3 regions of the Maridesulfovibrio spiralis genome follow, and region 2 is predicted to be linked to each of the others. Evidence: riboswitches for the same ligand, from Rfam matches in the RefSeq annotation. Region 2 holds a riboswitch; each other region holds the start of a gene.
What was found. A riboswitch is a leader RNA that binds a small molecule or an ion and turns the genes downstream of it on or off. The one in region 2 is predicted to bind cobalamin.
Positions count from the first base shown of each region.

Region 1: it holds a riboswitch for cobalamin, as region 2 does, so the genes downstream of both, ACNI29_RS09265 (ribonucleoside triphosphate reductase) here and ACNI29_RS03270 (adenosylcobalamin-dependent ribonucleoside-diphosphate reductase) in region 2, are expected to answer to the same signal.
Region 3: it holds a riboswitch for cobalamin, as region 2 does, so the genes downstream of both, ACNI29_RS19890 (sirohydrochlorin cobaltochelatase) here and ACNI29_RS03270 (adenosylcobalamin-dependent ribonucleoside-diphosphate reductase) in region 2, are expected to answer to the same signal.

Region 1 is NZ_CP182344.1:2,065,755-2,069,817, forward strand. Features, by position in the region: gene ACNI29_RS09260 (methyl-accepting chemotaxis protein) at 1-896, shown strand, start outside; cobalamin riboswitch at 1,161-1,320, shown strand; gene ACNI29_RS09265 (ribonucleoside triphosphate reductase) at 1,583-3,640, shown strand; gene ACNI29_RS09270 (hypothetical protein) at 3,808-4,038, shown strand.
Region 2 is NZ_CP182344.1:699,375-703,437, reverse strand. Features, by position in the region: gene ACNI29_RS03270 (adenosylcobalamin-dependent ribonucleoside-diphosphate reductase) at 1-2,044, opposite strand, end outside; cobalamin riboswitch at 2,235-2,370, opposite strand; tRNA gene ACNI29_RS03265 (tRNA-Leu) at 2,522-2,608, opposite strand; gene ACNI29_RS03260 (citrate synthase) at 2,822-4,063, opposite strand, start outside.
Region 3 is NZ_CP182344.1:4,427,048-4,431,110, forward strand. Features, by position in the region: gene ACNI29_RS19880 (ABC transporter ATP-binding protein) at 1-204, opposite strand, end outside; gene ACNI29_RS19885 (FecCD family ABC transporter permease) at 201-1,262, opposite strand; gene ACNI29_RS19890 (sirohydrochlorin cobaltochelatase) at 1,282-2,184, opposite strand; cobalamin riboswitch at 2,290-2,493, opposite strand; gene ACNI29_RS19895 (MATE family efflux transporter) at 2,513-3,853, opposite strand; gene trmFO (methylenetetrahydrofolate--tRNA-(uracil(54)-C(5))-methyltransferase (FADH(2)-oxidizing) TrmFO) at 3,959-4,063, opposite strand, start outside.

The DNA of each region.
Region 1 (4,063 bases), 1.4 Mb from region 2:
AGGAAGCGGAAAGTGCACGCAGGCAGGGGGTTCTTGATGTTGTGCGCAATCTTGAACAGATTGTCAGCGGGCTATCCGTAGCTTCTGATGAAATCAGCAACCATGTGGCGGATTCCAGCAGAAGGGCAAGGGAGCAGCAATTAAATCTTTCGGAATCAACTTCAGCCCTCGATCAGATGACCTGCTCCATTCAGGATGTTGCCCGTAGTTGCTCTGATGCTGTGGTCGGGGCCGGGGATGCCATGAATACGGCCAACCGCGGGGCTGAAATGACTGGGGAGGCCATTCGGTCTATCTTCAGTGTTAAAGAGCAAAGCGATAAACTTAAAGACAATCTTAATGATATGAATGTCCGGGTCGAGGACATCGGGCGGATCATGTCTGTTGTAAGTGATATTGCGGACCAGACCAACCTGTTGGCACTCAATGCGGCAATTGAGGCGGCCCGTGCCGGGGATGCCGGACGTGGTTTTGCCGTGGTGGCTGATGAAGTGCGCAAACTTGCTGAAAAGACCATGAATGCCACCAAGGATGTCAGCCTTGTGGTTGAGGCAATTCAAGACAGCTCTCATGCGAATGTTCAGAGTATGGAAGAGGCTGCAATGTCTGTACTGGATAGCACCCGCCTTGCTGAGCAGGCCGGGGACGCCCTCGGGGAAATTGTAAACCTCGTTGAAGGGGTTACCGGACAGGTTCAGAATATATCTGCAGCCGCTGAGCAGCAGTCAGTTTCATCGGATCAGATTAACTCCTCATCCCGAAAGATAAATCAGATGGCAGAGCTGACCACAAAATCCATGCAGAAATCAAATGATTCCGCAAAAGATCTATCCATTCTGGCCATGGAATTGCGTACATTGATTGATGGATTGCGCGAAGAGTGCCGCGCTGTTTAAGTCGATAATAAAAATTAAGCTGCTGTTACAGGCCTGCAAAAAAATATTTCAGCCGGGTATTTTTACCCGGCTGATTTTGTGGGAAAATAGCAGAGGATTTTGTTTCTAAATCAGTCTCTTAAGCTCTTTTGAACATCAAAAGAACAACTGTGGAAAACTTGTGTTCCACATGAGTTATGCCATGCGGCTCTAGGGCTGATAGGGTGTTCATTAAGAAATAGTCTAGAGAGTCTTGACCATATTTTTGAGTCTGGTAGACTGCTTTCAGTCGTCAGCACTTCAGGAGTTCGTTTGACGCTTTCTGAGCATTTGAAAACGAACAAGACGGGAACCCGGTTTGAATCCGGGGCGGTCCTGCCGCTGTCAGGGAGGCATTCTGTGCACAACCCCGAGCCAGCACCCCGGCCTGAAGCGTACCTGCCCGATGCCAGTCCTGTTTCATAAATTAAGGATGGCGTGATAGAGAGGCAGGTCAGTTCAATTTACCGGAATCCCTGTTTCTGACTTTTTTCCGGTTTCAAAAGTCCTGCAGGATGTGCCTTCCGGGCCACCTGCTCCAATTGCCACACCACCATAAGACACGGCTTGTCCGTGGGCTTGCAATCTGGGGAGGTTGCATCCTTTTCTGCGTTCTTTTTTTGGCGCGGCGGTGATGTGTGCGGACAAATTTTTAATCAGGTAGTTTAATGCCCAAACAAATTCTTAAGCGTGACGGATGTCTCGAGTCCTGGTCTACTGAGCGTATTTCTGAAGCTATTTTTAAAGCTCTCAAAGCAAGCGGTATCAAAGACCCCCTGCTGAGCAAGCGCCTTGGCCGCAAGGTTGAGCAGAAGCTTGCAGATGTTGATGTACCTGAACAGGAAATGGTTCAGGATATGGTACAGCTGGTACTCATGGAGAACCGTCTCTACTCTGTCGCTGAACGTTACATCATCTACCGCGAAAAGCGCCGCGAACTTCGCCGTCAGGATGAAACATACCTCGACATCGCCGGAACCATCGAAAGCTACCTCGACCGTTCCGACTGGCGGGTAAATGAAAACTCCAACATGGGGCATTCCTTTCAGGGACTGATGCTGCACATGTCCGGAGCTGTTCAAGCCCGTTACTGCCTTGAAAAGTACCCTGAGGAAATCAGGCTTGCCCACGAGCACGGCTATTTCCACATTCACGATCTTTCTTTCGGCCTTGCAGGATATTGCGCCGGCTGGTCCCTGCGTGACCTGCTTCTGGACGGTTTCGGCCTTAAAGGCCGTTGTTCTTCCGGTCCTGCCCGCCATTTTGATTCTATTACCGGGCAGATGGTCAACTTCCTCGGCACTCTGCAGAATGAATGGGCCGGAGCACAGGCTTTCAACAACGTTGATACCTATCTCGCGCCTTTCATCCGTTACGACGGTCTGGATTATGACCGCGTGAAGCAGATCGTGCAAAAGCTGATTTTCAATCTGAATACCACCTCCCGTTGGGGCGGCCAGAGTCCGTTCACCAACTTCACCTTTGATATGGTTCCGCCCAAGCACATCGCTAACGAGCCTGTCATCATCGGCGGTGAATTCCAGGATACCACTTACGGTGAGTATCAAGAAGAAATGGAGATGATCAACCGCGCCTTTGTTGAAGTCATGCTCGAAGGTGACTCCGACGGCCGTATCTTCTCTTTCCCGATTCCCACTTACAACGTTACCCCGGATTTTCCGTGGGAAAGCGAAGTTGGTGAATTGCTCCTGCAGATGACCGCTAAATACGGTGCTCCTTATTTCCAGAACTTCATCAACTCCGACCTCAATCCCGAGGACGTGCGTTCCATGTGCTGCCGTCTGCAGATGGACCTGCGTGAGATCCGCAAGAAAACCGGTGGCCTTTTCGGTGCCGGGGACCTGACCGGTTCCATCGGTGTTGTTACCCTTAACCTGCCCAAGCTGGCATATCTTGCTCAGGGTGAGGAAGATTTTCTCGACCTGATCACCGAGTACGCTACTCAGGCCAAGGATTCTTTGGAATACAAGCGTAAGCTGGTTTCCGCCAACTTTGAGAACGGTATGTTCCCCTTCTCCCAGCGTTACCTGAAGAACGGTTTCAAGGGCCATTTCTCCACCATCGGTCTCATCGGTGGTAATGAAGCCTGCCACAACCTGCTGGGTAAAGGTATTGATACCCCTTCCGGTTCACGCCTCATGCAGCGGGTTCTGCACCATCTGCGTGATCTGACCGTGCAGTTTCAGGAAGAAACCGGAAACCTCTTCAACCTTGAAGCTACTCCGGGTGAAGGAACCTGCTACCGTCTGGCAAAGATCGACAAGAATCTCTATGCCGATATCTACACCTCCGGTAGCGATACCCCTTACTATACCAACTCCACCCTGCTGCCCGTAGGTGCTACCGAGGACGTTGTTTATGCTCTCGAACACCAGAACGACCTGCAGACTCTGTATAATGGCGGAACCGTATTCCACTCCTTCCTCGGCGAAGCAGTGCCCGATACCACCGCACTTAAGAACTTCATCATTAAAGCTATGACAAATACCAAGATTCCTTACATCTCGGTGACTCCGACCTTCTCGGTCTGCGAGGAGCATGGTTATCTCTATGGCGAGCATTTCGAATGCCCTGACTGCGGAAAGGATGCCGAGGTTTATACCCGTATTGTCGGGTACTACCGTCCGGTAAACCGCTGGAACAAGGGTAAGCAGGAAGAGTATCGCGAAAGGACTGAATACAGCTACAATTCATGCGCATGCTAGAATTGATTCGGTTGAAGTAAACATATTGAAATGAAAAGTCCGGGGGAATCCAGTTTTCTCCCGGACTTTTTGCTGAGCATCATTTATATTATTTTGTAATTGCTTGCGTTAGCGGTTTTCAGGATGTAGATTTGGGTACTGACCGGAACCATTAACAGTTTATGAGTATGATACTATCAGCCAGCCAGTTACGCGCTCTGCGCCAGAGAAATGATGAGGAACTTCGCAAGGGAAGTTACGCCAAGCATGGCTACCCCGCGAATACTATTCAGGATTTGCTTCATACTGTTGAAGCATTGAAAAGTGAAAAGAAGAAGTGGAAGAAAGTTGCTCAAGAGCGCGGAGAACTGCTCAATAAGATGAACGGTTTATTGGAAGACTACAACAAATCAAAATAATAATAGAATAGAGCTGTCTCAGCCC
Region 2 (4,063 bases):
GGTTGATTGTCGAGGATATGGAGCTGTCGGTGTACTGCTGGATTGCTGACTGCATGCGGATGCGGTCCATGTAGTCCAGTTCGTCAGCCTGAACGTAGTTCAGTTTTTCTTTCAGCTGCTGGGCGGTGTATTTTCCGAAAAGATGTTCCTGATTTGTCTCAAGCATCCATTTCAGCGGAGGCATGTGGATGAATTCAAAGACCTTCCCGGCTTCAAGTCTTGTTTCGCGGGCATAGCTGAACATGAAAACAGGCTCAATTCCTGAGGTGCAGTTGTCGGACATGATGGAAATGGAACCTGAAGGACCGACTGTGTTGAAAGCTGTGTGGCGCAATCCGGTTTTCAAGATTTTCTTTTGCAGCTTTTTGGGCAGGCCGAGATTTGTGATGTACGGGCATTCCAGAAAGCGTTTGCGAGCTTCAGGGTCCTGCAGAGCTTCAACTTCACCAAACCGTTCGGAAATGTCGGCACTGACGGAGATTTCAGTAATGGCCTTGTCGCGCATGATTTCTTTGATGAAATTCACTGATTCATCGCTTCCGTAGCGCATTCCGAGCATGGCCAGCATGTCACCTAGTCCGGTGAACTCAATGCCGATCCTTTTCCCGTACTTGTCAGCATCCCGATGTTTTTGCAGGGGGTGTTTGTCCATGTTGAGGTCGGACATGGTATCCATGAAAGTCATGGTCCGGGTCAGATCGTCGTGGAAGAGTTCGGTGTCGAAGCGGGCTTCTTTAGTGAACGGGTTGACCACGTAACGGTAGAGGACCATTGCGCCCAGCAGGCAGTTACTCCAATAGCCGAGAGCCTGTTCGCCGCAGGGGTTGGTGGACATGGGCTTGAGACGCAGCGGATCAATGTAGGTACCGGGGGTGTTGCGCTGGGTGGTATCCTGATAAAGGATGCCCGGATCACCGGATTTCCATGCGGATTCACTGATTTCGTCAAGTAGTTTCCGTGCGCTAACGGTCGTGTATTCTTTAAGGGGTAGGCCTAGTTCCTTCCAGCGACTGTAATCTCCGTCCCAGAGATGGTTGTAGACGGATTTGACCGGATCAAAAATGTCGGAAGTTTCATTGCGCCTTCTGGAGAGACTGAAAGTGAGAGTGTCTTCAGTGGGCGGTGTTTTGCCGTCGCTGGAAGGCAGGTCGGGCTGAACCTTGAGCTGATGACTGGCGGAATCGGTATCGACTACTTTGTAGATTATTTCGGCTTCAATTCGGTCGCCGGTCTGCGGTTCCAGTGCTTCGTATACTTCAGGCAGCAGTTGCAGGGTGGATTCATCTATGATTATGCCGCTGATTTTGAATTTGTCCGGGAAAATAAATGTCCAGTCTTTATCTTCTTCTACCGCCTGCATGAATTCGTCAGTAACTTTGAGGCTGATGTTAGCGCCGAATACGTCCTGAATTTTTCCAGTCAGGGAGTCCACTCCGAAGATTTCTTCAGGTTTACTTTTGCACCAGATAAAGCGTTGGGTTTCAGGGTGTCTGATGTCAAGGGAGATCATCAGCGCGCCGCGGCGTCCGTTCTGTCCGATAGTGTTGGTCAATTCGCTGAACAGGGGCATGAAGCTTACAGCACCTGAAGAAGTGACCGCAGCATTGTTAACCGGGTCCCCTGAAGGGCGCAGGATGGTGATGTCGATGCCGCTGCCGCCACGGTAGGAGTAGGTGCGGGCAAGTTTTTTCTGGGCTTCGAAGATGCCTTCCAGAGAATCAGATTCAATCTTGGCCAGATAGCAGTTGCTGAGTGAGCATTTGGCATAATCATTCCCAAGACCGGAAAGGATGGAACCGGCGGGGATGAAACGCCCGGACTGTAGCATTTCACAGACCTGCTCGTTTTCGTTGTTTTCAAATCTGGAGTGTTTCAGAAATTCGCGGCAAAGCCTGTGTTTTACGTCATTGAAAGAGTGTTCCTGGAGGCGTCCTTTAGGGTCGCGGATCTGGTATTTTTTGGAACTTACGGTTTCCTGAAAGCGGTTGTGTTCTTCCAGTGCCATTTTAGCTGATTCTCGGGTGATAACAGATTGTTCAGTCATTGCAGTGAAAATCCTTTAGAGGGCTTTTCGGCCCTGAAGTCAAAAAAATCACAAATATAAAGCAAATGGTACTTCAAAAAGAAATCCATTTGTCGCTAAAAAAGCTCCCGGCTGGAGCTTATGTTCTGTGACTTGCAGTGCAGGAGGCCCAGAAGGCTATTCCTGAATTTTGAGAAGAAGAGATACTATCTGGGTAGATATGCTTCAGGCAGGGGTGCTGGCTTTTCCCGGCCCCGGCTAAAGGGTCAGGAATCACAGCGGCAGAACCGCCCCGTATTCTAAACGGGTTCCCTGTTTTGATGCAAACCTGAAGTAAAAAACAACAGCAAAAATCTTAACAAACTCTAAATTGCGGTCAATAATTATTTGGCTCTTCTGTTGAAAAAGAGGCTTAGCCCAACGGGGAGTAGGGGTGAGCCGTTGCGGAGGGTTTGAAAAGCAAAAAGCCGCAACTTTCGTTGCGGCTTTTCAGAAATATGGTGCCGAAGAGAAGACTCGAACTTCCACGGAGAAACCTCCACTAGACCCTGAACCTAGCGTGTCTACCAATTCCACCACTTCGGCACGGCGAAGAACTGTTTATAAATATCGCGTATGAATTGCAAGCTTTTTTTTTACAAAAAATCAATTTTTATGAAAATAATTTAAAATTCAGATGCTTGAAAAATAGCTTGCCCGTAATCCCAGTCCTTGTACAGAGCGGGATTACGGGCACATCCGGGTAGGTATATCCATCGTTCGGGAGCCGGACAAGCACCTGAACGATATTGACTAAAATTACTTCCTGAAATCTATAGGTACGTAATTTCTCGGAGTTTCGCCAGTGTAAATCTGCCTTGGACGGTTAATTCTTGCATTGGGGTTGGTATAATCTTCATACCAGTGTGCAATCCAGCCGGGCATGCGGCCGATTGCGAACATAACCGGGAACATGGCTACCGGAATGCCCAGCGCACGCAGAATGATACCGGAATAGAAGTCTACGTTGGGGTAGAGCTTGCGTTCAACAAAGTAATCATCGGAAAGGGCGCGTTCTTCAAGAGTCATGGCGATATCCAGAAGTTCGTCGCTGAAACCGTGCTGGAGCAGGTCGTGGGTTGCTTTCTTGAGAATTTTCGCGCGTGGGTCGAAGCTTTTGTAGATGCGGTGTCCGAAGCCCATGAGACGGCATTCTTTTTTCTTAACCTTCTCGATATACTCATCAATGGTGTAGTCTCCATTGTTGATGGTTTCGAGCATGTCGATTACCGCAGCGTTTGCACCACCGTGCAGGGGCCCCCAAAGGGCGCAGATGCCGGAAGATACGGAAGCGAAGATGTTAGCCTGTGTGGAGCCGACCATCCTTACTGTGGAGGTGGAGCAGTTCTGCTCGTGGTCCGCGTGTAACTGGAAAATGAGCGAAAGAGCCTTAACCGCTTCGATGGGCGGATCATACTGCTTGTAGGGGATGGAAAACATCATGTGCAGAAAGTTGTGGCAGTAGCTCAGTTCCGGGTCGGGATAAACAAAGGGCCGCCCGATGGATTTGCGGTATGAAAATGCCGCGATGGTACGCACTTTTGATATGATTTTACCCACTGCGAGGAAAAATTCGGACTTGTCGGTGATGTCATTGAGGTCCGGGTTGTGGCTGCCCAGCGCGTTGATAACTGCGGAAAGGATCGCCATGGGCTGGTTGCGGTGGGCCGGGAAACCTTCAAAGTGGTGACGCAGGTCTTCGTGAATCAGTTCTTCTGCGGTCAGCAGGGCTGAAAAACGGGCTAAGTCTTCTTTGAGAGGCAGTTCCCCGAAAATGAGAAGCCATGCTGTTTCTATGAATTTACCATGTTCGGCGAGATCTTCGATGGGGTATCCACGGTAACGCAGGATGCCTTTTTCCCCATCAACAAAAGTGATGTTACTGGTACAGGAGCCGGTGTTTCCATAGCCGGGATCATAGGTGATCAATCCGCTCTGGGCTCGGAGTTTGGTGATGTCGATACCTGTTTCGCCTTCCGTGCCGTGGATAACGGGCAGCTC
Region 3 (4,063 bases), 760 kb from region 2:
GTAAACATCCACAGCCCTGCCCTCAATTTCAATTGAACCTTCAAGAGGGGTAAGGACACCTGAAATTGATGAAACAAGGGTCGTCTTGCCGCTGCCGTTCGGCCCGAGGATTGCGGTCATGGAGCCTGACGGAAACTCCAGATTAAGGCCGTGCAGGACTTCGCGTCCGGCGTATCCGGCTTTCAAGTTCCTGATCCTGATCATGCGGAGCCTCCTCCGCTGTTAAAACCGGAACGCAGCACAATGCAGAAGAACGGACCGCCGAGCAGGGCCGTAACCACACCAACCGGAAGCTCCTCGCCACCGGAAAGCAGAGAACGGGCAATGACATCGGACCAGACCAGCAGCAGACCTCCCAGCAATGAGGAGGAAATCAGCAGCGGCCTGTGCTCCGCTCCCTGAAACATGCGCACCAGATGCGGGACAATTAGCCCCACAAATCCGATTATCCCGGAAACCGCCACCGCCGCCCCGGTCAGCAAACCGGAACCGACCAGCAAAGCCATGCGCACGCGGGAGACGTCCATGCCCAGATGACGGGCCTGAGTCTCACCCAGCGAAAGGATATCCAACTCGCGGGAATAATAGACCAGCGGAATCAAGCCGGCGATAAAATACGGCAGGAACAGCTGCAAATGCGACCAGCCGCGTCCTTGAAAACTACCCATGATCCAAAAGACAATTGACGTTACTGACTCCTCATCAAGGGATTTGAGCAGGGAAATCAGCGCGGAAAGAAAGGTCGCCACCACAATCCCGGCAAGGACCATCGTTTCACGGCGCAGTCTGCCGCCGATACGCCCCAGCACGAGCACCGCACCTAGCGCGGCCATTGCTCCGGCAAGGGCCGCCAGAGGCAGGAACAGATTCCCGAATCTGGACCAGAGTTCCGCACCGAGCATGGTCGAGCCGGAAAAAATAGCCAGACTGGCCCCGAAAGCCGCCCCGCTGCTCACCCCTAAAGTAAACGGATCTGCCAGCGGGTTGCGCAGGATGCCCTGATAAACAGTCCCGGCTACAGCCAGCGACATGCCTACCAGAAATGAAAGGCAGACCCGGCTGAGCCGCAGATCAATAACGATAAAAGACAGGGCCTGATCAACCTTCTGCGTCCCGATGCCGAGGACGGATTTAAAAACCGCCAGCACCTGCGCGGGATCAGTTCCATAAGCCCCGAAAAGACAGGCGGCAAAGATGGAAACAGGCACGAGCAGAGACAGAACCAAAACAGCCTGCGCCCTTCTATTACCAATAAATGCCATCATCACCGCCTGATTTTAATTAATGATCACCAAGGTGCTTGAAAGCAACCTTGAGATGGTCAACCCAGATATCCACAACCTGCGGAAATTCAGCAGTACCCTTGAGTACAGGCACGCATTTGTAGCCTTCCTTAGTCAGCTCGGACTTCCATGAATCATCTTCATCACCGGCCATATCATTGCGGGCGTGGTCGCCTGCTACGGACATGTAAGGCATGAGATAAACTTTTTCAGCCTTGCTTTTCTTGAGCAGGACTTTCACATCATCAAGGGAAGGTGCGCCTTCTACAGTACCAACGAAGATCTTGGGGTCAACTTTGGAGAAGTAGTTCTGGGAAGCGGGATAATAAATATTTGCAGCATGGTGGGTTCCGTGACCCATGAGTACAACCGCATCCTCAGCCTTACGGTCTTTAGGGATGTTGGCAACAATGGCATCAACGGTGCGCAGCATGTCTTTGTCGGAGTAAAGCAGAGGCTTACCGACGGTAACCCTGCTCATGCCTTTGGGCATGCCTTCGAAAGCCTCAACTGTTTCAACTATTCCGAAATACTCTTCACCGGGAATGGTGTGCAACGACTGCACAGCAACGTGAGTGAATCCGGCATCCATCATTTTGGTCATAGCCATTGCCGGGGAATCCACACTACGGCCTTCTTTAGCCAACACATTTCTGATGATAGCGGAAGAATAGGACCAGTAAACCGGAACACCGGGGAAAGCTTTTTTCACAGCTGCATCAATGGCATCAAAGGAAGCCTGAGCTTGTGGCATGCTGGAACCGAAAGCAGCCAGCATAATACCTTTTTTGACAGTTTTTGCTTCACCGTGTCCGGCCATGGCAAGTGAAGGAATCAGCAGACAACAAACCAGAAGAAATGCGGGGATGAATTTGAATTTGTCCCCAAAGCGACACTGCATAACAGTCTCCTCAAATTTGGGGGGCTTGGGAATGGTAAAACCACACAGACCAAGGGTATGCGTAGTAATTTCTGACAGTTAAAAGCCCCGTTATCCGTCAGAATGATCGTGATTTGCACCCGGGCAGGTCTTCCGACTCGTCCCATTCCATCCAGCCTTCCCAAATATTGATTCAGTGGCGTGCCGGACCGGAATTAATCCGATCCACGGGATGAAATTATCAACAGGACTCACGGCGGCGGGTCCGTTCCCGATTTACACGGGATTCCCTATTAAGCTCGTGAGAGCACCTCAGGCAAAAGCTTGATATGATTGTTCACATACATTGTCAATCACGATCCACAGCCAACGGGCCGTTCCCGATCCCCGGCCAGATACGGATCATACCGAATACAGCTCGCAAAGAAGTCCACAATCCGGCCACAATCCAGATCCAGAACAGCATATGCTGCGGATGCAACCAGTCTACCACAAACAGAACTGCCGAGCTGGTCAGCACCGCCGCGAGCATGGCATTACGCAAATAGCGGAAGTCACCAGTTCCCAAATGGATTCCATCTGTGGCAAAGGAAAGTGAATTTATGGGCTGCAAAAAAGTTACAGCCAGCCATGCCGGGGCAAAAACCATTGCCGCCTCTTCCGGGACCAGCAACCATGCTACAGGCTGTTGCCCCAGATACATGCCGACGGTCAGCAACACCCCGGTTGCAAAGCTCCACTTACAGACAAGTGCGGCAACTTTACGGGCGGTCCTCCTGTCAGCACGGCCCACAAAGTAGCCCACCAGCGATTGTCCGCTGATGGCAAATGCATCCAGAAAAAGGGCCAGAAAAACAAAAAACTGGCGGATAGCCTGATGCGCAGCTCCTGATTCCGCCCCGGCCTTGGTTGCAAACCGGGTACAGAGCAGCAAAAACAGGCATACACATCCGGTCCGCACAAACATATCACCACCGATCACGAACAACCGCCGTGCATCCGCAAGACTGAATCCGGTATTGAATCCGTAATGCTTGCGCACTACCAGCACCGCCCAGACCGCACCGATCCACTGGCTGATTGCACTAGCCAAAGCTGCCCCGCCCACGCCCATAACCGGGAACGGTCCTTTGCCGAAGACCAGACACCAATCGAGCACAACGTTAATGACGTTCATACCCACCGCAATCCAAAGTGGGGAACGCATATCCTGATAACCGCGCAATGAGCCGAAGCAGGCCAGTACCACCAGCACTGCCGGAGCACCCAGCAACCGATAGCGCATGTAATCAACAGCCAGATCACGCACAGCGCCGTCACCGCCCATAAGAGCCGCGATGTTTCCCAGAAACGGAGAAACCAGTAAGGCCAGAACTACACCCAGTACAGCGGAAATGCCCGCAGCCATCCAGCCAAGGGAAGAAGCCCGTTCCAGATCACCCTTGCCCAGTGCGTGCGAAACCTCAGTCTGTGTGCCGATTCCTAAAAATCCGAAAACCCAGAACACGGATGAAAACACAATGGTCCCGATGCCAAGTGATGCCAACGGTTCAGGTCCCAGCTTGGCAACAAAAGCTGTGTCCACCAGCCCTGTCAGAGGCTCCGCTACCATGGAAAAAAGAACCGGAATTGCCAGAGTCAGCAATGTCCGGTTCGGATTTATTTCAAAAGGATGTTGTTTGTTTGTCATGAAAAGATGCCTTCGGCGACCCTGCCGGGAGCCTTAAACCCTTTTGCAAAAGGGTTTAAGAATCCCAAAACCTTTTACCAAGCTTCGCGTAGTAAGCTTAAAGGTCTATTTTTCTATATTGTTTTCTAACCAAGCCTCAAACATCTCCATGGCCCGTTTGCCGTAGAGTTCTTTGCGGACACGTTTGGGTGCGCGTTTATTGAGCGCGGG